DNA from 3 places in the Paenarthrobacter sp. NPDC090517 genome. Region 2 is predicted to be linked to each of the others. Evidence: riboswitches for the same ligand, from Rfam matches in the RefSeq annotation. Region 2 holds a riboswitch; each other region holds the start of a gene.
What was found. Region 2 has a riboswitch for thiamine pyrophosphate ahead of ACIQTW_RS08525 (ECF transporter S component). Riboswitches for the same ligand answer to the same signal wherever they lie in the genome.

Region 1 (7,933 bases), 950 kb from region 2:
ACGGCTTCAGGGCAGCAACTGGAACCTGATCTCACGGCTGGCGATATCAGCCTTCAGCAGGCGGACCCGAACCTTGGTTCCGGACTCCATCTCTCCGTCGCACCGGGCCGTAACAGCGGGGTCTGCGATTTGCACGACGCCAAAGGGTCCGTTGCCGTTTCCATTGCCATTCCCGTTTCCCCTGGCGGCTCCGTTGGAGGGCTTGGACCCGGAAATGACCACGGCCTCGAATTCCTGGCCGATATGGTTGGCCACGAGCGCCGCTTCCACGGTGTCCAGTGCCGCGCGCTCGAGGCGTCCGGCCAACTGATCCGAGGCTGCCATGATCTCTGGCAACGAGGGGAGGGCTTCACGCGCCCACGCCGGGATCTCGTGGTTATTGCTGAGGGCTTCGCAAATCACCAGGACAAAACGATCGATGAGGCGTCGCAAGGGTGCTGTGGTGTGGGCATAGGGAGCGCCGATGGCTGCTTGGATCACATTGGCGGGAACATCGCCGTCAAAGGGCGTGTAACCTGCACCACGGAACAACGTGCCGGCCGAATGCAGGATGGCCAGCTGTTTGGGATCGGATGCGTCCAGTGTCCGCAGGTATTCGCCGTAGCTGACTTGTCCGTCCCAGGGTTTGGCGAGGGCAGTGGTCTGCCGCTTGAAATGCAGCAGCGACCGGTCATCAGGTGCAGGCATGGTGCGCAGGATGCCCACTTTTCCGTCGAGCATCATCTGAGCGGCGGCCATGCCTGTCATGAGGGAGATCTGCGCGTTCCAGTCCTCAACCGGCAGGGAGGGTGCCGCGGCGATTCTGTACCCGCCGCCGTCGGTCGCTTGGACTATTTCCTGCTCCGGCATGTTGAGGCTTGCGCCGCCCCGCTGCCGCTCGAGTTCGACGCGCTTTAGTCCCACTTCTTTGAGGAGTTGAAGAACGGGAGGGGCGGTACCGTCGTCGATCTGCTGTTGGGCGCCCTTGTAGCTTAGTTTGGCCCTGCTGCGCACTGTCGCACGGGCAACGGTGACGGCCAAAACTTCAGCTTCCGCGTCCAGGTCAAAATCCCAGACGAAAGCACTGCAGTCCTGCTCGGCCAGCAGGCTTCCCGCGTTCTCACTGATGACCTCCGGATGCAGTGGGATCCGGCCGTCAGGAGCGTAGAATGTTTGCCCGCGTTGACGCGTTTCGGCATCAAGTGCGCCGCCTGGCGCCACAAAGGACGGCACATCGGCGATGGCATAGAGGACCTTGTATCCGTCACCGGCCCGTTCAATGAACAGAGCCTGGTCCAGATCGGTGGACGTCGCGGGGTCGATGGTCACAAAAGGAATGTCCCGCAGGTCCTGGGCGGGCAACTCAAGGGCCTTCACCGCTTCCTGTGCCTCTTCCACAGCTTCTGCCGGGTACTCGCCAGGGAGTTCCAGCTCTGTCCTCAGGGCAGCAAGGGCCGCGGCGAGCTGGTCCGACGAGTCGTCGACGTTGGGCGCAATCCGATGATGTGACACGAAAATCAGGTTAGCCCGAAATGGGCCGATAGTCTTGGATCATGGGCACTTCCCCGGACCGCGCAGCCTATGCCGGGCAACTCTCAGCGGAGTTGCTCGGAGCCATGGCGTATGGCGAACTGTCCGCCTTTGGGCGGCTCGCGCTGGATTCCCGCCACGCACCCACGCTTCACGACAGGTCTGTGCTCGCGAAGATCGCAGTCGGGGCCTACGGAAACTTTGCCCTCCTCAATGACCGCCTGTCGGAGATGGGCCTGGACCCCGAACATGCGATGCTGCCGTTTCAGCGCTCCTTCGATCACTTCCACGAGCGCACCAAGCCGGGGGACTGGTTCGAATCCGTGATGAAGGCCTATGTCATCGATACCGTGTCATCAGATTTCTATAGGGCTGTCTCGATGTTCCTCGACCCGACAACGCAGCACTTCGTTGAGCGCGTCGCTTCCCCCGATCAGGCAACGGACGTCCTCCGCGTCCTGCTCAGGCGGGCCTTGGCAGATGACCCGCGCCTCGCTTCCCGATTGGCGCTGTGGGGCCGCCGCCTGGTGGGGGAAGCGTTGACGCAGGCGCAGCGCGTGGGCATGGAACATCCCTTGCTGGGGCCAATGCTGAAAAGCGGCGGGGACGCGCGTGCTGCGGTGAAAAGGCTTACGACGGAGCTCGCTGATAAGCATGCCCGCCGGATGATTGGCCTCGGCCTGACCGCCTAGCCCGCGGATCGCGCGGTACCTCCGACTTCCCTAGACGGTATCCAAAGCTTCCAGCAGCGACTTGGCCGCCGCCGTCGGGTCCGTTGCCGCTGTGATGGCCCGGACCACCACGATCCGGCTGGCACCCGCTTTCACAACCTGTTCAACGTTGCTGAGGTCGATGCCGCCAATGGCGAACCACGGGAGGGTCACACCGTCGGCTGAACGCTTGACCGCTTCTGCGGCATATGTGACCAGATCCAAACCGACAGCAGCGCGGCCGGGTTTGGTGGGTGTTGCCCACACTGGGCCCACGCAAAAATAGTCCAGTCCCAAGGGCCCTCGGGAAGTGGCCACAGCTGCATCGATTTGTTCTGTTGTGTGGGTGGAGAGTCCTATGCCGGTGGCGTTCGGCAGGAGTGTCCGGGCGGCCGTCAGGGGCAGGTCCTTTTGCCCGATGTGGAACACGGGAGCCCCGGAAATGCTGGCAACATCGGCCCGGTCGTTGACCGCCCAAAGCCGTCCGTGACGTTGTGCGACGCTCCGCAGGACGGCCAACATCTCCAGTTCCTCGGCAGCTTCCAGGGTCTTGTCGCGGAGTTGGATGATGTCCACGCCGCCTTCGAAAGCGGCGTCCACAAAGTCCTCAAAATCGCCCTGCTCCTTGCGGGCATCTGTGCACAGGTAGAGGCGGGCGGAGGCAAGAGCGTCAGGCTGAGTCATGGGAACCAGAGTAGTTCCTCTAAACTGGGCTCGTACTGCGGGAGCCGCGACATTCGTCATATGACTGTCCGGCTGAGAGGGCTTCAGCGCCGACCGCTTGACCTGATCCGGCTAGTACCGGCGTAGGGAAGGAAACAAATGGCAGATCCCCGCCATACCCCTCTTCATGCAGACGTTGCCGTCATTGGTGCCGGCGTCATAGGCCTCGGCATCGCTCACGAAGCCCGACGATTGGGCCGTTCAGTTGCGCTGATCGACCCCACGCCCGCTTCCGGCGCGTCCTTCGCAGCGGCCGGCATGCTTGCACCCGTCAGCGAACTCCATTACCAGGAAGAAGATCTTCTTGACCTAATGCTTGAGTCTTCCCAGCTGTGGCCCTCTTTTGTGGACGGACTGCATCGAGGCTCAGAGGACAGCGGATACCGCACGACGCCGACCCTCGCCGTGGGTGCCGACGCAGCCGACCGCCGGGCGCTTGCTGACCTAAGGTCGGTCCAGCTTGCCGCCGGCTTGGGAGTCGAACCTCTCGCTCTGCGGGACGCGAGGCAACGGGAGCCGCTCCTCAGTCCGCAGATCTCCTGCGCTTTTGACATTCCTGCCGACCACCAAGTCGATCCGAGAAGACTCGCGGCATGCCTCTTGGCAGGACTCGCAGCCCATTCGCCAGATGACAGTTCCTGGGTATCGGGAGCCGAGGACGGATTCGCCGTTGCTTCCAGGGCGCACGGTTTGCTGTGGGAAGGCGGGCGGGTCGCAGGAGTGGAGCTTGAATCAGGAGTCTATGTGCTCGCCGGAGAGACCGTGGTGGCCAACGGGCTGGGCGCGTCCAGGTTGTCCGGTCTCCCTGATGGTCTGAGCCTTCCGGTAAGGCCGGTCTATGGTGACATCCTCCGGCTCCGCGTCCCCGATCACCTGCGCCCCTTGGTCACATCAACGATTCGCGGAATGGTTCGTGGAGTACCTGTCTACATCGTGCCCCGGGACGACGGAACTGTGGTGATAGGAGCGACGCAACGCGAAGACGGGTTGTCAGCCTCTTCCAACGCGGTCTCGGCGGGTGGCGTTTACCAATTGCTGAGGGACGCCCAAGTATTGGTCCCCGCAGTGGCTGAACTGGAACTCCTTGAAGCAACCGCCCGCGCCCGGCCCGGAACTCCGGACAACGCCCCGCTGCTCGGGCGGGTCGGTGCTTCCAACGCCGACATCGAGGGCCTGGTGATCGCCACGGGATTCTTCCGCCACGGAGTCCTCCTGACTCCCGTGGCCGCCAAGATCGTGGGGGAACTCATGGTTAGTGGCTCAGCGGACCCCCGATGGGTCCCCTTTATGCCCCATCGTTTCGAGAGCAACGCCCCTGTTGCCCGAGCACTCACACCAGCAGGACGAACCACCACCAAGGAAACAGCATGAACATTAAAGTGAACGGAACCGACCACGCAGTCTCTGACGAAGCATCCGTCAGTACCCTCGTCACAGCCGTCACCGGTCGCGCCTTGGACGCCCGCGGACAAGCGGCCGACGGCGGCAAGCTGGGAGTCGCTGTCGCACGCAATTCCGAGGTAGTGCCACGCAGCCAATGGTCCGTGACAGCGCTCGCCGACGGAGACGAACTCGAACTCGTAACAGCAGTCCAGGGAGGCTAATCATGACAACAGCAAACGTTGACGTCCGCACCGACGCTCTGGTGATCGACGGCGTCGAATTTGGTTCCCGCCTCATCATGGGTACTGGAGGCGCGCCGAGCCTCGATGGCTTGGGATCAGCGCTCCTGGCTTCGGGAACCGAACTCACCACAGTGGCGATGCGCCGCTATTCGCCCGCCGAAACGGGCTCCCTGTTCCAACTGCTGGTGGACCATAACATCCGCGTGCTGCCCAATACTGCTGGTTGTTTCACGGCCAAGGACGCCGTGATGACTGCCGAGCTTGCTCGGGAAGCACTTGAGACCGATTGGGTGAAGCTGGAAGTCATCGCGGACGAACACACACTCCTTCCCGACGCCGTGGAACTGGTGGATGCAACGGAGCAGTTGGTGAACCGCGGCTTCAAGGTATTCGCCTACACCAATGACGATCCCGTACTGGCGCTCAGGCTCGAGAATCTGGGTGCAACAGCCGTCATGCCCTTGGGTTCGCCCATCGGGACCGGCCTTGGCATCCTCAATCCGCACAACATTGAGCTCATTGTGTCCCGGGCCTCCGTGCCCGTGGTGCTCGATGCGGGGATCGGCACAGCCTCCGATGCTGCCCTCGCCATGGAATTGGGTTGCGACGCCGTTCTGCTTGCCACCGCCGTAACGCGCGCGCAAAACCCGGTGCAGATGGGCGAGGCCTTCAAACACGCCGTGATCGCCGGTAGGCTGGCCAAGCAGGCGGGCCGGATTCCGCGGCGGGAGCACGCACTCGCATCCTCGGCGATGGAGGGCCGGGCAGAGTTCCTCTGATGAAGGAGCAGTCATGGCAGGTACGGACGAGCAACTGACCGAGGCAGCCGTCAACGATGCCCTCGGGGACCTTCCGGACTGGAAGTACCAGGGTGGCTTGGTGACTGTTTATAAAACCTCGACGGCGGCGGACGCGCTTGCGCTCATTGCCGCGGTTGGAGGGATCGCGGAGGATCAAAATCACCACCCGGATCTGGAGTGGCGCTACAACAGGGTTTTTCTCCGCTACGTAACCCACGATGCGGGCGGCCAAGTGACGAAACGTGACGTTGCCGCTGCCACCGCTGTGAGCGAAGCGGCCGCAAGGATAGGTGCAGCCGCGCAGCCTGAGCGGTATCCGCCAACCTGAAGCGCCGAGATGGCAGTTAACACCAATCCAAAGCTCGACCATTGGTGTTAACTGCCGTCTCGGGGGCTTAAGGCCTAAAGCCGCAGCGCCTTGGTGAGCGCCGCAGTGTCGTGCTTCGTTCGGGTCCGGCCCAGGAAGAGCACCACGGCAACCGCTGCGGCAGTCCCGAGCGCAATTGGCAGGACCCACGGAATCCATGTCGCGCCCGGCTGGTAGCCCAATCCGGCGCTGATGAATGCGATCCAGCTCAACGTGCCGACAGTTGCTGAGACGCCGGCCGGCAGAGCGATCCCGTATTTTCCGTGCCGCTTGTCGTTGGCCCACACGATGAATCCGGTGGCAATGGTGGCCAGAACCACCACGACGAGAGAAAGCATAAAAACTCCTTAGCGGACGACGAAACGTGGAGATTAAGCTAGAGGGCGCCGAAGCCTACACGGCGGACTTCCTCGGCGCCGATCTCCACGTAGCCCAGGACGTTGCCCGGAACGATGATCTGGCGGCCCTTTTCGTCCGTCAGGCGGAGTTCGGAGCCCTTGGTTACGGCCTCGGCCACGATCTTGGCAACCGCGTCGGCATCCAAAGCGGATTCGAGCACGATCTCACGGCCAACGTTCTGAATGCCGATCTTTACTTCCACAGCAAGGCCTCCAAGCCAATCAAGGGTTAAGTCAGTCCTCTATTTGTAGCCTAGGACTCTTTGGGGAAACGACTGATTCCGCGCCAAGCTAAACGATAGATCAGATCGCTGGCCACATCGAGGTCCAGATTTCCATCCGTTTCAAGCCAATAACGGGCGCTGACCTGCGCCATTCCGGCCAACCCACGCCCAAGGAGCTGCGCTTCAAGCGGGGGCAGCTTGGTGTCCTCCGCAATCACGTGCGCCACGGCGTCCGCGAACGTTTTGTTGAAAGTCTCCAAACGCGAGCTGACGTCGGGGTCGTTGATGAGGTCCGACTCGAAGACCAGGCGGTGGGCTTGGTCGTCGTCGGCGATGAACCTGTAATAGGCGCGCATGACGGCCTTGACGCGTTCCTTGTTGTCCGTGGTGGAGTTCAAGGCGTCGAGCATCAGCTGCGTCAAAGTTGCCAAGTGGCTGTCCAAGAGAGCCATATAAAGCTCGCGCTTGGAAGGGAAGTGCTGGTAAAGCACTGGTTTGCTCACATGGGCGGCTTCCGCGATTTCGTCCATGGCCGCCCCGTGGAAGCCGTTGGAGACGAAAACTTCCAACGCCGCGTTCAGCAACTGCGCGCGGCGCTCGTCCCGCGGCAACCTTGGTGAACGCGTTGTACCTGCCCGTTCCAGCTTGGCCGGTGCTCCATCGTTTGCCCGTGTGCCGTCAGCCACAGTCTGCCGCCTTTCCTTTGCAGTTATGACTACTCTACCGGGGGGTAATATGACCGGGCGGCATCTGCAGGCATACATTGGGGTATGGCCTCAATTGTTGCTGCCCACACTGCTGCGCCCGCTGTCCTGCCGCCCCTCGTCGAACCCGCCGCGCAACTCACGCCGGCCGAGGTGGAACGGTACTCCCGGCATCTCATCATTCCCGAAATTGGCGCCCTGGGCCAACGCAGGCTGAAGAACGCCAAGGTCCTCGTCATCGGCGCCGGAGGCCTTGGGTCACCGGCATTGCTCTACTTGGCCGCCGCCGGCGTGGGCACCCTTGGCATTGTGGACGACGATGTGGTGGACCTCAGCAACCTGCAGCGACAGGTCATCCATGGTGTGAAGGACGTGGGTACGCCCAAGATCGAATCCGCGCGTAATGCCATTGCAGAGCTCAACCCCTTGGTCAACGTGGTCCTGCATGACATGCGGCTCGACTCTTCCAACGCCTTGGAGCTGTTTGCGCAATATGACCTCATCCTGGACGGTGCCGACAACTTTGCCACGCGGTACCTTGTGAACGACGCCGCTGCCATCCTCGGCAAGCCTTATGTCTGGGGCTCCATCTTCCGTTTTGACGGCCAGGTGAGCGTCTTCTGGGCTGAACACGGGCCCACCTACAGGGATCTTTACCCGGAGGCGCCTCCCGCCGGGTCTGTGCCGTCCTGCGGTGAGGGCGGTGTGTTCGGCATGCTGTGCGCAGCGGTTGGATCGCTCATGGTGACTGAAGCCGTGAAGTTGATCACCGGCGTCGGGCGTTCTTTGCTCGGCCGCGTGGCGCTCTTTGACGCCCTTGGCGGAAGCTGGCGGGAGATTAGGGTCTCCAAGGATCCGGAAGCGGAACCCATC
Region 2 (7,933 bases):
ATACGGCTCGCCTGCCCGGAGTTCGATGCGATCGGATTCGCGTTCCCGGGCGTTCCGGGCCTCCCCCATTTCGCCCATACGGGCAGCACCGCTTGGGCCATCACCAACGCAATGGCCGACTACCAGGACCTTTTCATCGAGGAGTTGCGCCGGGTCAGCGACTTCACGGGCGAGCGCATCGAGGCGCGCGGAGCGGAAGGCTGGGAAGCCGTCGTCGTGAGTTCCGAAACCATCCGCGTCCGCGACGGTGAAGCTGTGTCCGTTGAGATTATCGAGACCGATCGGGGTCCGGTCATCTCGGAAACGCCCGACGGCGGCGCCATCAGTTTGCGCTTCCCGGCCAGGGTTGAGGGACGCTTGGGGTTCGAGGCCCTCCTGCCGCTGCTGCGGAGCCGGAACGTCTCCGAGGTGGAGGCTGCCTTCGACGCCTGGGTTGAGCCCGTCAACAGTGTGGTGGCCGCGGACGTTCACGGATCTGTGCGGCATTTCCTTGCCGGGCTGGTCCCGCAGCGCAATCCGGCTAACCGGCGCCTTCCCGCTCCGGCCTTCTCCGCTCGTCATGACTGGGAGGGCCAGTACGTGATCCTGCCTCGTGCTGAGGTCCAGCAGTTCGCCGTGAGCGCAAACGACCGTGCGGCAGGCGGCGGTGATCAAGTGGCCATGGAGTTTGCACCTGCGCATCGTGCCCGGCGCATCCGGGAATTGCTGGAACTGGCTCCCGGGCCTTTGTCCGTAGACAATATGCGGGCCATCCACACGGACACGCTACTGGGTCCATGGCCTTTGTTCCGATCGGTGCTCTCCGGCCTGGACCCCGGGGATCTGTCCAAGGAGGCTAAGGAGTTGCGGACCCTTTTGTTGGACTGGGATGGCCTCATGGAGGCCGGCAGCCATCACGCCGCCGTATTCGCCGCGTGGCGTGGTGCCCTGGTCCAACGCTTGGCGCACCATTCCGCGCTTTCGCCCTTGAACGAGCCCACAGGCTACTCACCCTTGTTCGGACCGTGGTTGTCAGTGGCCTCGCGCATCGGTTTTGCCCTTGAGACCCTGCTGGTTCGTGGCTCCGAGCTTGGCATCAGCGTTGGAGTGGAATCTGCCGCGGCACTTGAAGACGCAGCATTGGAGGAATCCATGCTGAATGGTGCAGCTTGGGGCGACCGGCACAAGCTCCTGCCGGTTCATGTCCTCCCTGGCCCGCTAGGATCATCGGCACCCACTGCCCACCTCAGTGGAGATACCGGGTGCGTCCTATGCACCGAGAGCCTCCCCGGCGTCGAAGACCGAAGTTTCCGCGGACCCGTAGCCCGCTACGTTTGGGACCTGGCCGATCGGCGGAACAGCCGCTGGATCGTGCCATTCGGCGCATCCGGCATGCCCGGTCACGAGCACTTCGCCGATCAACTCCCGCTCTGGACGGCCGGGGAACTCGCCCCGGTGGTCACTGACTGGTCGCTTCTGGCCAAAGACACTGCTTAGCAATGTCACCCTGGCCAAGGCCGCCCCTGACTCATTCCCGTTCCCGCATCAGCCCCGGACATCAGCCCTGTCATTAGCCCGAAGGAAACCATGACCACCACCACCCAGGACTTCTCCGTCCGCACCACCGTCTACTCCGAAGACCTCGAAGGATGGGGTGCGCTCCGGATTGTTCCGTTGGTTCCCAGCGAGGACATCGACCTCATCTTCGAATGGGTTACCCAGCCCCGTGCAAAGTTCTGGGGAATGACAGAGAACTCCCGCGAAGAAGTCCTGGAGATCTACGAGTTCCTGGACTCGCTGGAAACCCATCACGCGTTCCTGGCCACCCTTGACGGGGAGCCGTTGGCACTCTTCCAGACGTACGAGCCCCTGCACGATCCCGTCGGCGAGGCCTACCCCGCGCGCGAGGAAGACATCGGGATGCATCTGCTGCTGGCCCCGGCCACGCGCCCCATTCCGCATTTCACCCCGCGGCTGGGCACGTCGTTGATCAAGTACATGTTCTCCCTGCCGGGCAAGGACCGGATTGTGGTGGAGCCGGACTCCCGAAATGCCAAGGCCCTTCGTCGTCTGGAAGCGACGTGCTTCGACCTGGGACCCATTATTCAATTGGCGGAGAAGGAGGCCCAGTTGGGGTTCCTTACGAGGGCAGGCTTCGATGAGATACAGGAGCAGCAAGCCAGGTAGCTGCAGCGCACAAGCGAAGTGCCGCCGGCGCCCCCAACAGGCCGGCGGCACGCTTGGCGCCCGACTCGCCAGCGCATGAAAACGCTAGCGCCAGACGAAACTCCAGGTTCCCGCACCGACGGCCGCCAGCACTGCGCCGGCTGCGATGAACAGACCGCCGAGGAGCACCCACACGTCCAGCAGTGAATACGTTGATTCGCGTGCCCATGACCGTTGCCCGCCGCCGAAGCCGCGCGCTTCCATGGTCACCGCCAGCCGCGATGCCCGCCGAACCGCCTGAACCAACAGACCGAAACTCTGGCCGAGCGTGGCTTTCAACCGCTGGAAGGGACTGCCTTGGGAACCGACTCCACGGGCCCGGCGGGCCATCCCGATGGTTTGCCATTCTTCCGCCATGAGCCCCACAAGCCGCATCGCCGCCAAGGATCCGAGGACAAAGCGGTGCGGCAGCTTGGCCTTCTGTGCCAGCGCATCGGCCAAGTCAGTGGGATCCGTACAGGTCATCAGCAGGATCGCCGGCAACGCGATCGCCAAACCGCGCAGCATGAAACCTAACCCCAGCTCCAGGGAACCTTCGCTGATGGACCAGAGTCCGACGTCGAGCAATACAGCGCCGCTGTCCGCCGCCACTATTGCGGTGCTCCAGCCGCCGATCGCGGCCGCAATGATCAGGGGCCAGGCCCGCTGCCACAAAAGCCTGATGGTGAGGCCTGCAAGCGGGAAGAGAGCCAGTTCCGCAAGGAGCGCGGTTGACGCAGAGACCCAATCGATGGACAACGCCAGCACCAGGGAAATCAGGAACACCGACACGAACTTAGCCAAAGGGTTGGCTTGGGTGAGCAGGGCATGGTTGCCGCGGATGTTCAGGGCATCCCTCACGCTGCACCCGCTTCCTGATGCGTCGCTCTGCCCTGCGTCATGGGGCCGAGCCGTAGTTCCGCCCCGCCGAGTACAGCGCTGAACTCCTGATCGTGAGTCACCGAGACCACCGCGGTCCCTGCATCCAGCAGTTCGGAAAGGAACGACGCCAGTTCGGCCCAGGTATTCGCGTCCTGTCCAAACGTGGGCTCATCCAGCACCAGGACTTTGGGGTGCGCAGCCAGCACCGTGGCCACCGAAAGCCGCCGCTTCTCGCCTCCGGACAACGTATACGGATTAGCGTCCACAAGATGTGTGAGCCGCAACCGTTCCAGCAACTCCTCCACGCGCTCCTCGCCGTGGCCCAGGTGCTTTGGGCCAAACATCAACTCGTCCAGCACATTGCCCGTGACGAACTGGTGCTCAGGCTCCTGGAATACCGTCCCGATCCGAGAGATCAGCCGGTCTGCTTTCCACTTGAACGGATCAATGCCAGCCCCCTCGGAAAGCTCGACGGCGGCGCTCACTTTGCCGTCCACCGGCGCCAAAAGGCCGGCCAACGTGAGCGCGAACGTGGACTTGCCCGCACCGTTGGGGCCTGTAATGGTCAGTGCTTGTCCTGCCCGGACCTGTGCAGTGATGCCCGTTTGCACCGGTAGGGGCGGGATGGTTTTGAAGCCTTTGCGCCGCGGCTTTTCACGGGAAACAGCAAGGTCCTGGGCTGCGAGGAGAAGCTGCGCGGTGTCGGGTTGATTGCGCCGCCGCCGGGTTGCCGGAACGTATCCCGGTACCCAGACGCCAGCCGACATGAGCATGGCGCGGGCCTCGGAAAGGACTTGGTCCGGAGGACCGTCCAAGAGAACGCCGCCCGTGGCCTGCCCGGCCGCCGTGCTGGACCCTGCGGCCGTGCTGGACCCTGCGGCCGATCCCGGCTGCAGGACCACAATCCTGTCCACCAGGTCTTTCCATACGGACACGCGGTGTTCTACCACAACAAGCGTGGCGCCAGTCTTGTCAAGGCATCGCGCAACAGCATCACGGACCTCGAGCACCCCCGCCGGATCCAGGTTGGCTGTTGGTTCGTCCAACAGGATCAGCCCGGGCCGCATCGCCAAAATTCCTGCAAGCGCAAGGCGCTGCTTCTGGCCGCCCGAGAGCGCCGCCGTCGGGTGATCCAACGCCAGACCGCCACCGGCAGCGGTGCGCAACCCGACGTCGTCGAGCGCTTCATGGACGCGGGACCAAATCTCCTCACGGGGCACGGCAAGGTTCTCGGCACCGAAGGCAACGTCGTCGCCAACCCTCGACAAAACCACCTGCGTCTCGGGGTCCTGCTGCATCAGTCCCGCGCGTCCACGCTGCTCGCGGGGCGCGACGCCGTCCATCAGCAGGGAGCCGGTCTCGTCCGAGTCGTCTTCCTCATCCCCCAGCACCCCGGCGAGGGCATGAAGGAGCGTGGATTTGCCGGCACCCGAAGGTCCCAGCAGCAGTACCCGCTCCCCCGGTTCGATCCGAAGGTCGAGGCCCTGAATGGCGGCTTGGGCCCGGCCGGCATGCCGCCAACCCCAGCCCTCGGCTGAGATGGCGGCAGGCCTTACCGTGCCGCTTTGCGTGGCCGACATCAGCTGAAGACGGGCTCCGAAGCGGCCTTGCGCGAGGCGAAGGAGCTCAGCACGCCGGTCTTGGCCAGGCCGCGTGTCGCCACCCAGGAGAGTGCGCCCGCGATGATTGCGCCGGAAATTGTGGTGAAGGTGATGTAGGCCAGCTTGTCCACGGCTTCATAGGCGATGTTCCAACCCCACGGGAGGAAGGAGTCGTTCAGACCGCAGAAGAGGCCCGCGCCCGCACCGGCGAGGAGGGCGGTTGGCAGGTTGAACTTCTTGTAACGGAAGGCGGCAAAAATGAGTTCGGCGCCCAGGCCTTGCAGAACGCCGGAGATGAGAACGGTTGTGCCGTACTGCGAACCCATGATGAGCTCACCCGTGGCAGCAACAGTTTCACAGAACAGGGCCGCGCCCGGCTTGCGGATAATGAGCATGCCCAGGACCGCGGGGATCATCCAACCACCGGCAATCAGGCCGGTGAGCGGCGGATACGTCGCGTTCATGGGGATGGATACCAGTGCGGCGCCCTGGGACCAGGCCCAGAAAATCACGCCGCCCGCGATGGCGATCAGAGCCGCCACAACGATGTCTACAACACGCCAGTTATAACTGGTCTTCTTCACGTTTACCGTGGTCATTTTCTGCCTCCTGAGGTTACAGGAGGGGAAAGTGCTCCCCGGAATCCCGGCTGGCCTGCGCCATCCGGATCCGGACACTCTGAGAAGCTCGACTCCCTTGCGCCGGTACTAACCGGATCAGGTTCGAGGGTCTGCGGCTGTCCGCACTCTCAGCGCCCTCGCGTCTCCTGCATTTCTGCAGAGTCCGACGGCGGCGCTCCCCTGTCGTTATCAAATCTGCCCTGATGGGCTGGTTCAGTTTACACCTGAGTCCGGGGCGGGTGTTGGTCTGTTGCCGGCATGCGGTCACAATCGGCAGTGGTAAGTGTGTTCCGAGGCTTGCCGGGGTGCGTTGCGAGGCCCGCTCTGCACCCATCCCCCACGCCTTTCCCTGCACACCAGGCCTCACAACGAGACGGGGGAGCTGAGAGAATGAACCAGCAGAATCCACCGCGGCAAAGGGGCACCTTCATGACTGACCTTCCCCAGCAAGACCTCTCCCTTCCTACAGAAGTGCCCCATCCGCGCCTAGCTGCAAGCGTCATCCTGCTCCGTGACGCACCCGGCGGGCTCGAAGCTTTTGTCCAGCACAGAGTTAGCACCATGGACTTCGCTGCGGGCATGGTGGTCTTTCCCGGGGGCAGGGTGGATGGCGCGGATGAGTCCGGGTGGGACTACCCGGCAGAACTCCTCCGAAGCCATGCCATTGACTGGCAGCTGAGCTCGATTTGCATTGACACGGGCGAAGCAACAAAGAACGCCGGAACGGTGCTTACCGCCGCAATCCGTGAAGTCAGGGAGGAAGCCGGGCTCAGCATCGAACCCGGGGACCTGCGCCCATGGGCCAACTGGATCACGCCGACAGATATGCCCAAGCGATTCGACACCTACTTTTACGTTGCCAAGCCCTCCCCCGGCGCCGAACCCCAGCACCAGACCACGGAGGCCTGGCAATCACTGTGGATGCCGGTTGCGGACATTCTTGCTGCGGAGGCTGCCGGCACGCTGAAACTCATGCCGCCCACGTATTACCTGCTCAAAGAAATCGCCGGGTTCGCCACCGTGGATGCGGTTTGGTGCGCCGAGCACGATGTTGTTCCGGTCCTGGCACCCGTTGGTTCCATGGCGGCGTTCCTCAAGGAGCGGGAAAACCGCCGCTAACGCTTGAGACGAGCCGGAGCCAGCTAGGCTGGGGGCATGAACCTCTTCTTCAAGCTGATCGGTGCCGGAGTAAGCCTCGGAGCAGGCTTCGTAGGTACCAAACTCGTCAACAAAGGGTGGGAAAAGGCCACGGGCAACAAGCCACCCCTGGGCAACGACGACATGGAATCGAGCCTTCGCTCTGCCCTGACGTTCGCACTGATCTCAGCCTTCGTCAGCACTCTCATCCAAGTCCTGGCGAGCAGGGGTACGCAGCGCGCCATTGCGCGCTTCGCCAAGACCCACGACATCATCTAGGCCTCCGAAACCGCATACAACGCCGGGATACCCATGACGGGTACCCCGGCGTTCGCTGTTTCGGCTGCTGCTAGCGCTCGCTCTCGGGCTCTTGCCCCGCAGCTGCGCGCTGCACCACCGCTTCAAGTTCATCCTTGGTGAGCATTTCGCGGTGTCCGTGCTTGGTGCGGTAGGCGGAGCGGCCCACCATGTGAGCGGATACCGGGGCCGTCAGGAGCTGGAAAATCCACGCCACCAATAGAACCGGCCATACCCACCAGGTCCGCATCTGGAGGCCGATCGCAGCCAGCATAAGGAACAATCCCAGAACCTGCGGCTTGGTGGCCGCGTGCATGCGGCTCATGAGGTCCGGAAATCTCAACAAGCCGATAGCAGCGCCGAGTGACATCAGTGCACCCACCACCAGGAACACCGCCGTGACGGCGTCGATCACAGCATCAACGCCCGTGGCATCAGGATTCATTGCTCTGTTCCCTCCGCTCGGCCACGAACCGGGCTACCGTCACCGAGCCAATGAACCCGATCACCGCGAGGGCCACCAACAACATCAGGTTGTTCAGGTGCTTGTTCATTGCCATATCGATTGCCAGGGCGGCACCCAGGATCGCCAGCAACACATCCGATGCGAGCACCCTATCCAGCAGGGACGGGCCAATCGCAATCCGGACAATGGCTCCTGCCGCGGCGAGGCTAAGGATCACAGCCGTTGCCACGAGAACGAATTCCTTCATAGCGTTGCCCCTTCCCTTCCCGGACGCTGTTCTGCATTGAGGGCTTCAACCTCTTCGCGCGTGCCCATGATGCGGATCAATCTCGCCTCAATGACTTGGGTTTCCAGGCGGATCTCGTCGATGTCCGCTTCCTCATAAATGTTGAGGGCGTGCAGGTACAGCGTGGACGTTGAGCGGTCAACTTCCACCACCAGGGAGCCCGGGATCAACGAGATGACGTGTCCGGTGGCTGTCACCATCAGGTCTGAGTGGCTCCGCAAGGGAACGGCGACGACGGCGCTACGCACCGTGGGTCCTTTGGCTACAGCCAGGTACAGAACCAGGAAGCTCGCTGCCACCACTTTGCCGAGGAACATCAGAGCGAAGGGGATAGCGCGCAAAATGTTGAACCTGCCACTGAGCTCCACGGGCGGGAGGTAGAACAGCTTGGCCACCAGCACAGCGATCAGGGCACCGAAGAGCAGGTTGCCCGGGCTGAAGTCCCGCCATAGCGCGCCCC
Region 3 (7,933 bases), 1.4 Mb from region 2:
CTGCAATGAGGCTCGACTTACCGGCAGAAGGGAAACCAACCAGGGCGATATCTGCGATGGACTTCAGTTCCAGGACGATATCGCTGGATTCACCTTCGATACCAAGCAGGGCAAAGCCCGGAGCCCGACGCTTCTGCGATGAAAGGGATGCGTTGCCGAGGCCGCCCTGGCCGCCGGCAGCTGCAATGTACTCAGCACCCTCGCCAACGAGGTCGGCCAGAACGTCGCCGTCCTTGGTCTTGACCACGGTGCCATCGGGCACGGGAAGAATCAGGGTTTCACCGTTCTTGCCGCCACGCCAGTCACCCATGCCGGGGCCACCGTTGGTGGCGTGGCGGTGGGGAGCGTGGTGGTAATCAAGCAGGGTTGTGGTCTGGGCGGATACGCGCAGGATGACATCTCCGCCGTTGCCGCCGTTGCCGCCGTCGGGGCCGCCGAGCGGCTTGAACTTTTCCCGCTTGACAGAGACACAGCCGTGGCCGCCGGTTCCGCCGGATACGTGCAGGACTACCCGGTCTACAAAGCTCGCCACGTGAATCTCCTCAGTTGCTGTCTTACAGCGCTTGTTGCTGTTGCCAGCGTTGTTGCAAAAACCAGTGCGCTAAAGCGCCCTAGTCGATTGTAATGCGGTTAAAAGAACGGTGGAGCGGGCCGTTTGGCCCGCTCCACCGGTTCAGAACTTGTAGTTACTCTGCAGCTGCAGCAGCAACAATGTTCACTACGCGACGGCCGCGGCGAGTACCAAACTCAACCGCACCGGCCTGCAGTGCGAACAGGGTGTCGTCGCCACCGCGACCGACGCCTGCACCGGGGTGGAAGTGGGTTCCACGCTGGCGAACGATGATCTCGCCAGCGGAAACTACCTGACCACCGAAACGCTTGACGCCCAGGTACTGAGCGTTGGAGTCACGACCGTTGCGAGTGGAACTCGCGCCTTTTTTGTGTGCCATGTGAAATGCCTGCCTCTAAATTTCTGGGGAAACTGAAAAACCTGAACAGCGGGTAACGAAAGTTACGCGATGCTGGTGATCTTGATCTTGGTCAGTTCCTGACGGTGACCCTGACGCTTCCGGTAGCCGGTCTTGTTCTTGAACTTCTGGATGACGATCTTCGGACCACGGAGGTCCTCGAGGATCTCAGCCGTGACCTTGACGTTGGCCAGTTCCGCAGCTGCGGAGGTGACCTTCTCGCCGTCAACCAGGAGCAATGCGGGCAGCTCAAGCGTGCTACCGGCTCCACCGGGGACGCGGTTCAGCGTTACGTAGTCTCCAACGGAAACTTTTTCTTGGCGGCCGCCTGCGCGGACAATCGCGTACACCACTTGGGTACTCACTTCTCTCGACGTTTATTACAAAATTTGCGTGCGGAACCTTGAACCGGAATCAGCCCTGGTTCGCGCTGTGCCTCAACGCCGTGGACTTCTGATCGAAGTCCGCGAGTCATCCCATGAACAATTCCAAGGGGCATAACCCAAGTGTTGGCGTAAGCACCGAAGATCAAGATTACGCTAGTTTGACCTTCAGCTGCAAATGAGGCCGGGTCCGGAGGCTACCTCGTGACTTGCATCACCAGTTGTAACGGACTCTCCCGGCACCGTGCCCATACAGCCTACAGGGTTTGGGCGAGATTAACGCGATCCAGCCAGCGACGCGCGGACGTGTCGCCGCTATCGGCCTCAAATACGAGCGTGGAAAGCTACTGAACGCGGGTGGACGAAACCTGCGCAAACAGCCTCGGAGCATCGAAGAACGCCGTCTCGTAGCGGCAGGACTGCGTGAAAGCATCCATCATGGCAGCCCGCTCCATGCCGGAAGCCGCGACGGCCGCAGCATCAGTGAAGTTGATCGCTTTCCGTGTGGCCTCAGCGAAATCCTCGTCGGCGTAGGTCTTCAACCAGTCCGCATATGCGTGGTCCGCAGGCGCACCGGCGTTTACGTATGCCGCATGCAGCTGCTGACCCACCTCCGCATACAACCAGTAGCAGGGCAGGATCGCCGCCAGCACTACGGCATAGCTGCCGGCAGCGGATGTTGCCAGTAAATGGTCAACGTAGGACTTGGTGACCGGTCCGGTTGCCGTGGAGGCCTCCCGCGTGCTCAACCAGTTCCTGTGCAACTCCGATTCAACCTCCAGGCACTGCTGTGATGCCTTTGCCCAGAACAGTTGTTCTTCCTCCGTGGGGGCCAAGGCGCCCGCACGTGCCAGGACCCTCGAATACCCATTGAGATAGATGGCGTCCTGGGCAAGGTAGTAACTGAAGTCACGTTCGGGCAGTTCGCCGGATTGAAGTCCTTGAATAAACGGGAGTCCGTAAATCGCTTCGAGTTCGGGGACGGCTTCATTCCACATCGCCGCAGCGAAAGCGCCCGGCTTGGATGCCTGCTGGAAGTGGTGGAAGTGGTCCACGGGCCCGTTGCCTTGACCCACGTGCAGGGTGTCAGAGGCCATCAATGCCCCTAGCAACCACGGCTTGACTTCCCGCAGTGAAACTTCCCAATCACCAGTTCGTGCCTGGACTGTGGCCAAGGCGGAAGACAGGGAGCACCCGGTACCGTGGCTGTTCCGCGTTGCAAGCTTGGGACCCGCAACTTCGATCACATCCTGGGACAATAGCCCGCTGGTGTTTACCAGCGCATCGGGGCACTCCGGCCCTGGCAGGTGTCCGCCCTTGACCAGGACCGTGTTTCCGTACTCCGCCGCCAACCGCTTGCCCTGGTCCAGCGCCGAAGCCCAGTCTGTTGCCTCCGGCTCCCCCAGCAACATGGCCAGTTCAGGAATGTTCGGCGTAATGAGGTGGGCCGAAGGGATCAGCGAACGCAATGCCGTCTCAGCAGACTCCCGGAGCAGTCGGTCACCACTGGTGGCCACCATCACCGGATCAAGGACCACGACGACGGGACGCACCTCTTCGAGCCAGCTCCGGACCTCTTCGATGACGGCTGCGTCGCCGAGCATTCCGATCTTCACGGCGTCAATGGTGATGTCACCGCTAATGGCGTCCAGCTGCTGACGCAGGAAGTGCGCGGGAGGGACGTGGACGGCACTGACCCCCCTGGTGTTTTGCGCGGTGAGAGCCGTAATGGCAGCCATGCCGTACCCGCCGAACGCGGCGATGCTCTTCAGGTCCGCTTGGATTCCGGCGCCACCTGAAGGGTCCGAGCCGGCAATGCTCAGAACGCGTGGGGTTGGACGGCCCGAAGCCGAAGCGTCGAGGGGGTACACCGATGAATATGATGATGCAGTCATGAGGACATCCCTTCGCCGGTGCTAACCGGACAGGTTCAACGGGTTTGGATCTCAGCCCGGCCCAACGCCCGGCACCCCGTGTCAGTCCCCAAGCGTAGCCGGGAAGCAACGCGGCGCGGGAACCGGGCCACGGCGACGCCCGGATGTGACTCTGAACGCAGCCCATGCGTGGATTGCAGCCCGGATGCAAAAGGACCCCGCACTACCCGCCGAGTGGCAGATAGCGCAGGGTCCTTTTCAACTTGTTCGCCGGAACTTAGAGCTCGGAAGCAGGAACTCCAACGCCTAGGATGATGGGCTCATCCTTTGGCGCCTTTTTGGCCGGCTCCACAGTCGCCTTAGCCTCATGGGCCGAACCCCGGGTGGCCGATGCCGTTACGTCATGGTGCTCGACACTGGTTTCATTGGCCGCTCCCTGGGCCCTGCTCGCACTCCGGTTACGGCGACCGCGACGTCCACGCGAGGCTGAAGCAGCCTCGGGATCTTCCTCAGCAGTCCGTGCCGGAGAAGCAGCAGCCTTCGGGGCTGAAACAGGCGCGGCTTCTTCCTCAGGTGCCGGGGCTGCGCCGAGGTGCGAAAACGCTTCGGCCAGGAGATCCAGGCTCATGGCAGGCTTGGCTGCCTGCGGTTCCTCGTGGTGCTCAACGAACGGCAGGGCAACTTCTTCCCCACCAAAGCGCAGGACGGGAGTAGATCTTGCTTCCTGGACTGCTGCTTCCCTGCTTGCAGCATCGCGGGCTGAAGCCCGTGCTTCGCCGGTAGCGGCTTCACTACCAGTGGAGGTGCCGGATGCAGGGCTTACGTCTGGTTCGTGCCGGCCCGCCGCCCGGGCTTCCTCCTCTGCACGGTGAACTTCGTCGTCGTGCAGGTGTGCGGCGTGAGCTGCAGCGGCAATTGTCGCCAGGGCGGCCCTGGTTGCCTCGGCTTTGGCTATCCGGGCAGGATCCTGCGGTTCAGCCGTGGTGGATGCTGTAACCGGGGCGGACGTGGTCGTGTGGACCTGCGCGGGAGCTTCGGCAATGGCCGGTCCCCCGCCCTTACCGCGGCGGCGTTTGCGTTCGGTCCGCGCAGCAGGCTGCTGCGCTTCCGTGTGCGGGCGGTGATGTTCAGCAGCCACCACGTTGGCGCGACGGTGTTCAACGGGCTCGTCGTGCGTGACGACACCCCGGCCGGCGCAGTGCTCGCACTGCTCACCGAAGACCTCAAGAAGGCCGGTTCCCATGCGCTTGCGCGTCATCTGAACCAAGCCCAGCGACGTCACTTCAGCCACCTGGTGCTTGGTGCGGTCCCGGCCGAGGCACTCCACCATGCGGCGGAGGACGAGGTCGCGGTTGGATTCAAGGACCATGTCAATGAAGTCGATGACGATAATGCCGCCGATATCGCGCAGACGAAGCTGGCGAACAACTTCCTCGGCCGCTTCAAGGTTGTTCTTGGTGACCGTTTCTTCAAGGTTTCCGCCACTGCCGGTAAACTTGCCGGTGTTGACGTCCACCACGGTCATGGCCTCGGTGCGATCGATGACCAACGAACCGCCGGACGGCAGGAAGACCTTCCGCTCCAGGGCCTTGTGGATCTGCTCGTCGATACGCCACGCGGCGAAGATGTCCTGATCCTTGGTCCACTTTTCGAGGCGTCCCACCAGATCAGGGGCAACGTAGGTCACGTAGGCCTCGATGGTGTCCCAGGCGTCGTCACCGGAGACGATCAGCTTGGAGAAGTCCTCGTTGAAAACGTCACGGACCACCTTGATGGTGAGGTCGGGTTCGCCGTAGAGCAGCTCGGGAGCCAAAACCTTGGTGGACGAGGCCTGTCCTTCGATGCCTTCCCACTGCGCGCGCAGACGGTTGATGTCGTGGGTGAGCTCTTCCTCGGACGCGCCCTCAGCTGCTGTGCGAACAATGACACCCGCGTTTTCCGGCAAACGGTCCTTCAGGATGCGCTTGAGGCGGTTGCGCTCGACGTCGGGCAGCTTGCGTGAGATGCCGGTCATGGAGCCACCCGGTACGTACACCAGGTAGCGGCCCGGCAGCGAGATCTGGCTGGTGAGGCGGGCACCCTTGTGTCCCACGGGGTCCTTGGTGACCTGGACCAGGACGGAGTCGCCGGACTTCAGGGCGTTCTCGATGCGACGCGGTTGGCCTTCAAGGTTAACTGCGTCCCAGTTGACTTCTCCGGCGTACAGGACCGCGTTACGGCCGCGTCCGATGTCCACGAACGCAGCTTCCATGGACGGCAGCACGTTCTGGACCTTGCCCAAGTACACGTTGCCGATCAGGGAGTCCTGCTGGGTCTTGGACACGAAGTGCTCAGCCAGCACACCGTCTTCCAGGACACCAATCTGAATTCTGTCGTCGCGCTGGCGGACGATCATTTGGCGGTCCACCGACTCACGGCGGGCAAGGAACTCGGCCTCGGTGATGACCTGGCGGCGGCGTCCGGTTTCACGGGACTCGCGCCGGCGCTGCTTCTTGGCCTCCAGCCTGGTGGAGCCCTTGACGCCGGTAACCCGGTTGGAGGGGGCTGTTTCCGTGATGGGGCGGGGCGCACGGACACGGGTGACTGTGTTGGGCGGATCGTCGTCCGAGCCGCCGGTCAGTTCAAGATCCTGGTCTCCACGACGGCGACGACGCCTGCGCCGCGAAGTGACGCCTTCTTCGAGGGCTTCTACTACCGTCGCTTCCTCGTCCTCGGACTCTGCGCCGTCCTCGGTCTCGTTCTCGTCCCGCTCGGTTCCACGGCGACCACGGCGGCCTCGGCTCCTGCGACGCCGGCGACTACCTGCATCTTCCAGCTCGCCTTCAGCGGTGGTTTCGATTTCTTCTTCGGGCTCCTCAGCCTTCTCCTCCACCGCGGCAACACGGGGAACTGTGGTGAGGTCCGGGGCCTGGAAGATCATGGACGTGATGGAAACCGGCTCCATGAACAGCGAGGTGGACGCGGCAGGAGCAGCCTCTTCGGCAGGTTCCTCCGCGGCGGCCTCGGCTTCCGGGCTTTGGGCAGGAACCTCGGTGGCTACCTCAGCGACCGGCTCCTCCGGCTGGGAGCCCTTATCCGGCGTCGTGGTTTCCGGGGCGGCTTCCGCAGCAACAGGTGCCTCTACGACTTCAGTCTTGGGCTTGGTAGTACGACGACGGCGGACCGGCTTTTCGGGGGCCGGCTCGGCGGCGGCCGCTTCGGGCTTGACTTCGGCAGCTTCAGGGGCGGCAGCGGGGTCATCGACCACGGCAGCAGCTTCGTCGCCCAAACCGGGCAGGGTTTCGGCAGGCTCTGCCTTCTTGCGGGAACGGGTGCGGCGCACTGGTGCTGCGGTGGCCTCAGTGGCTGCTTCCGGGGTTGGGGTCTCGGCCGCAGGTCCCTCTACATCAGCAGCGACCTTGGGCGCTGCCTTGCGCCGGGTCCTGGTGGCTTTCTTGGGCGCTTCCGCAGTTTCCGCGGGAGCTGCCTCGTCATTAACGGCTACAACCTGGTCATTATCCATATGTGGCAACACTCCTGCCCCAGCGACGCCGCCACATCCGGCGCCCAGTGGAGCAAATATTGTCAAAACCCGCAGGCGTTGACAGAAGTCGGCATTATGCCTTCCGGTTCGCACCAGCATTGGGGTGCGGCAGCCCTGGAAGGCCGGCGGCTTTATTCTGAAACCCGTTGTTCTGCTGCCACAACCAGGTGCCGTCCATTGTCATGGCGGGCCTACCGAGGATCACGCGATCCGGGCATGCCCAGCTCATACTGGCGGTCTTGGGAACAAAGTCACCGGACCGGAATTCGAATGTGGATCGACTCCCGGCCATGTTCATTCTCTCACACCCCTGCACGTTCCCCAGGTAGGTCGCTGTGTCGTGGACGTCCGCCCACAAGCTGGGGGCCGGCGTCCAGCCTTCGGAGTTACAATCCTCCCAAGAGCCGTTCCCGGCCTGCCGGGCCATTTGTCGAAAAGGATCACATCCGCGATGCCAAGCACCGCCAGGGAAAACCTGGCCAACAAAGCCACAAGCCCTGTGGAGGACATATCCAGCCAGCAGGATTCCCTCCCCAAAACGGTCCGTGACAAGCCCTTCGCGTGGCTGCTGTTGATCACCGGTGTGGTTGGTTGGCTGGCGTCCGGAATCCTGGTGCTGGAGAAACTTGAGGTGCTCAAGGATCCCAACCACGTGACAGTGTGCGATGTTAATCCGTTTGTCTCCTGCGGCGAAGTGATGCAGACACCGCAAAGCTCGGTATTCGGATTTCCCAACATGTTCATCGGCATCGTTGCCTTCGCTGTCATCATCACCACAGCAATGGGCATTCTTGCGGGAGCCAAGTATTCACGGGGTTACTGGCTGGGCCTGCAAACCGGTGTGACCCTTGGTTTCGCGTTTGTTGTGTGGCTGTGGTCGCAGGCCCTCTACGTCATTCACGTGCTGTGCCCGTTCTGCATGGTGGTGTGGGCCGCCATGATCCCCCTGTTTGTCTGGGTAACCATCCGCAACATCACCAGCGGGGTCATCAAGGCGCCGCCTGCACTGGTCAAGCTTTTGTCCGGATCGGGATGGATCATCGTCGCCCTGCTGTACATCGCCGTGATCGCCACGATCTTCTTCTCCTTCATCCACCTCTTCGTGGCGTCCACAGCGTAGAACCACCCCTCGCGAGATAACAGTTAAGGCCAATGTTCACGAAGAACATTGGCCTTAACTGTTAT

Region 1: another riboswitch for thiamine pyrophosphate. It lies ahead of thiO (glycine oxidase ThiO); the one in region 2 lies ahead of ACIQTW_RS08525 (ECF transporter S component).
Region 3: another riboswitch for thiamine pyrophosphate. It lies ahead of thiD (bifunctional hydroxymethylpyrimidine kinase/phosphomethylpyrimidine kinase); the one in region 2 lies ahead of ACIQTW_RS08525 (ECF transporter S component).

Annotation. Positions count from the first base shown of each region.
Region 1 covers NZ_JBIVXN010000001.1:880,405-888,337, reverse strand. The annotation lists gene ACIQTW_RS04060 (RNB domain-containing ribonuclease) at 7-1,491, opposite strand; gene ACIQTW_RS04055 (ferritin-like fold-containing protein) at 1,533-2,201, shown strand; gene thiE (thiamine phosphate synthase) at 2,232-2,903, opposite strand; TPP riboswitch at 2,931-3,049, shown strand; gene thiO (glycine oxidase ThiO) at 3,042-4,313, shown strand; gene thiS (sulfur carrier protein ThiS) at 4,310-4,546, shown strand; gene ACIQTW_RS04035 (thiazole synthase) at 4,549-5,346, shown strand; gene ACIQTW_RS04030 (4a-hydroxytetrahydrobiopterin dehydratase) at 5,360-5,695, shown strand; gene ACIQTW_RS04025 (hypothetical protein) at 5,770-6,072, opposite strand; gene ACIQTW_RS04020 (DUF3107 domain-containing protein) at 6,111-6,335, opposite strand; gene ACIQTW_RS04015 (TetR/AcrR family transcriptional regulator) at 6,386-7,120, opposite strand; gene moeB (molybdopterin-synthase adenylyltransferase MoeB) at 7,127-7,933, shown strand, end outside.
Region 2 covers NZ_JBIVXN010000001.1:1,828,889-1,836,821, forward strand. The annotation lists gene ACIQTW_RS08505 (penicillin acylase family protein) at 1-1,476, shown strand, start outside; gene ACIQTW_RS08510 (GNAT family N-acetyltransferase) at 1,567-2,166, shown strand; gene ACIQTW_RS08515 (energy-coupling factor transporter transmembrane component T family protein) at 2,251-3,045, opposite strand; gene ACIQTW_RS08520 (ABC transporter ATP-binding protein) at 3,042-4,646, opposite strand; gene ACIQTW_RS08525 (ECF transporter S component) at 4,646-5,266, opposite strand; TPP riboswitch at 5,343-5,479, opposite strand; gene ACIQTW_RS08530 (NUDIX hydrolase) at 5,717-6,406, shown strand; gene ACIQTW_RS08535 (DUF4235 domain-containing protein) at 6,443-6,703, shown strand; gene mnhG (monovalent cation/H(+) antiporter subunit G) at 6,774-7,166, opposite strand; gene ACIQTW_RS08545 (monovalent cation/H+ antiporter complex subunit F) at 7,156-7,434, opposite strand; gene ACIQTW_RS08550 (Na+/H+ antiporter subunit E) at 7,431-7,933, opposite strand, start outside.
Region 3 covers NZ_JBIVXN010000001.1:458,758-466,690, forward strand. The annotation lists gene obgE (GTPase ObgE) at 1-532, opposite strand, end outside; gene rpmA (50S ribosomal protein L27) at 687-950, opposite strand; gene rplU (50S ribosomal protein L21) at 1,013-1,321, opposite strand; gene thiD (bifunctional hydroxymethylpyrimidine kinase/phosphomethylpyrimidine kinase) at 1,696-3,246, opposite strand; TPP riboswitch at 3,237-3,335, opposite strand; gene ACIQTW_RS02115 (Rne/Rng family ribonuclease) at 3,503-6,727, opposite strand; gene ACIQTW_RS02120 (vitamin K epoxide reductase family protein) at 7,200-7,868, shown strand.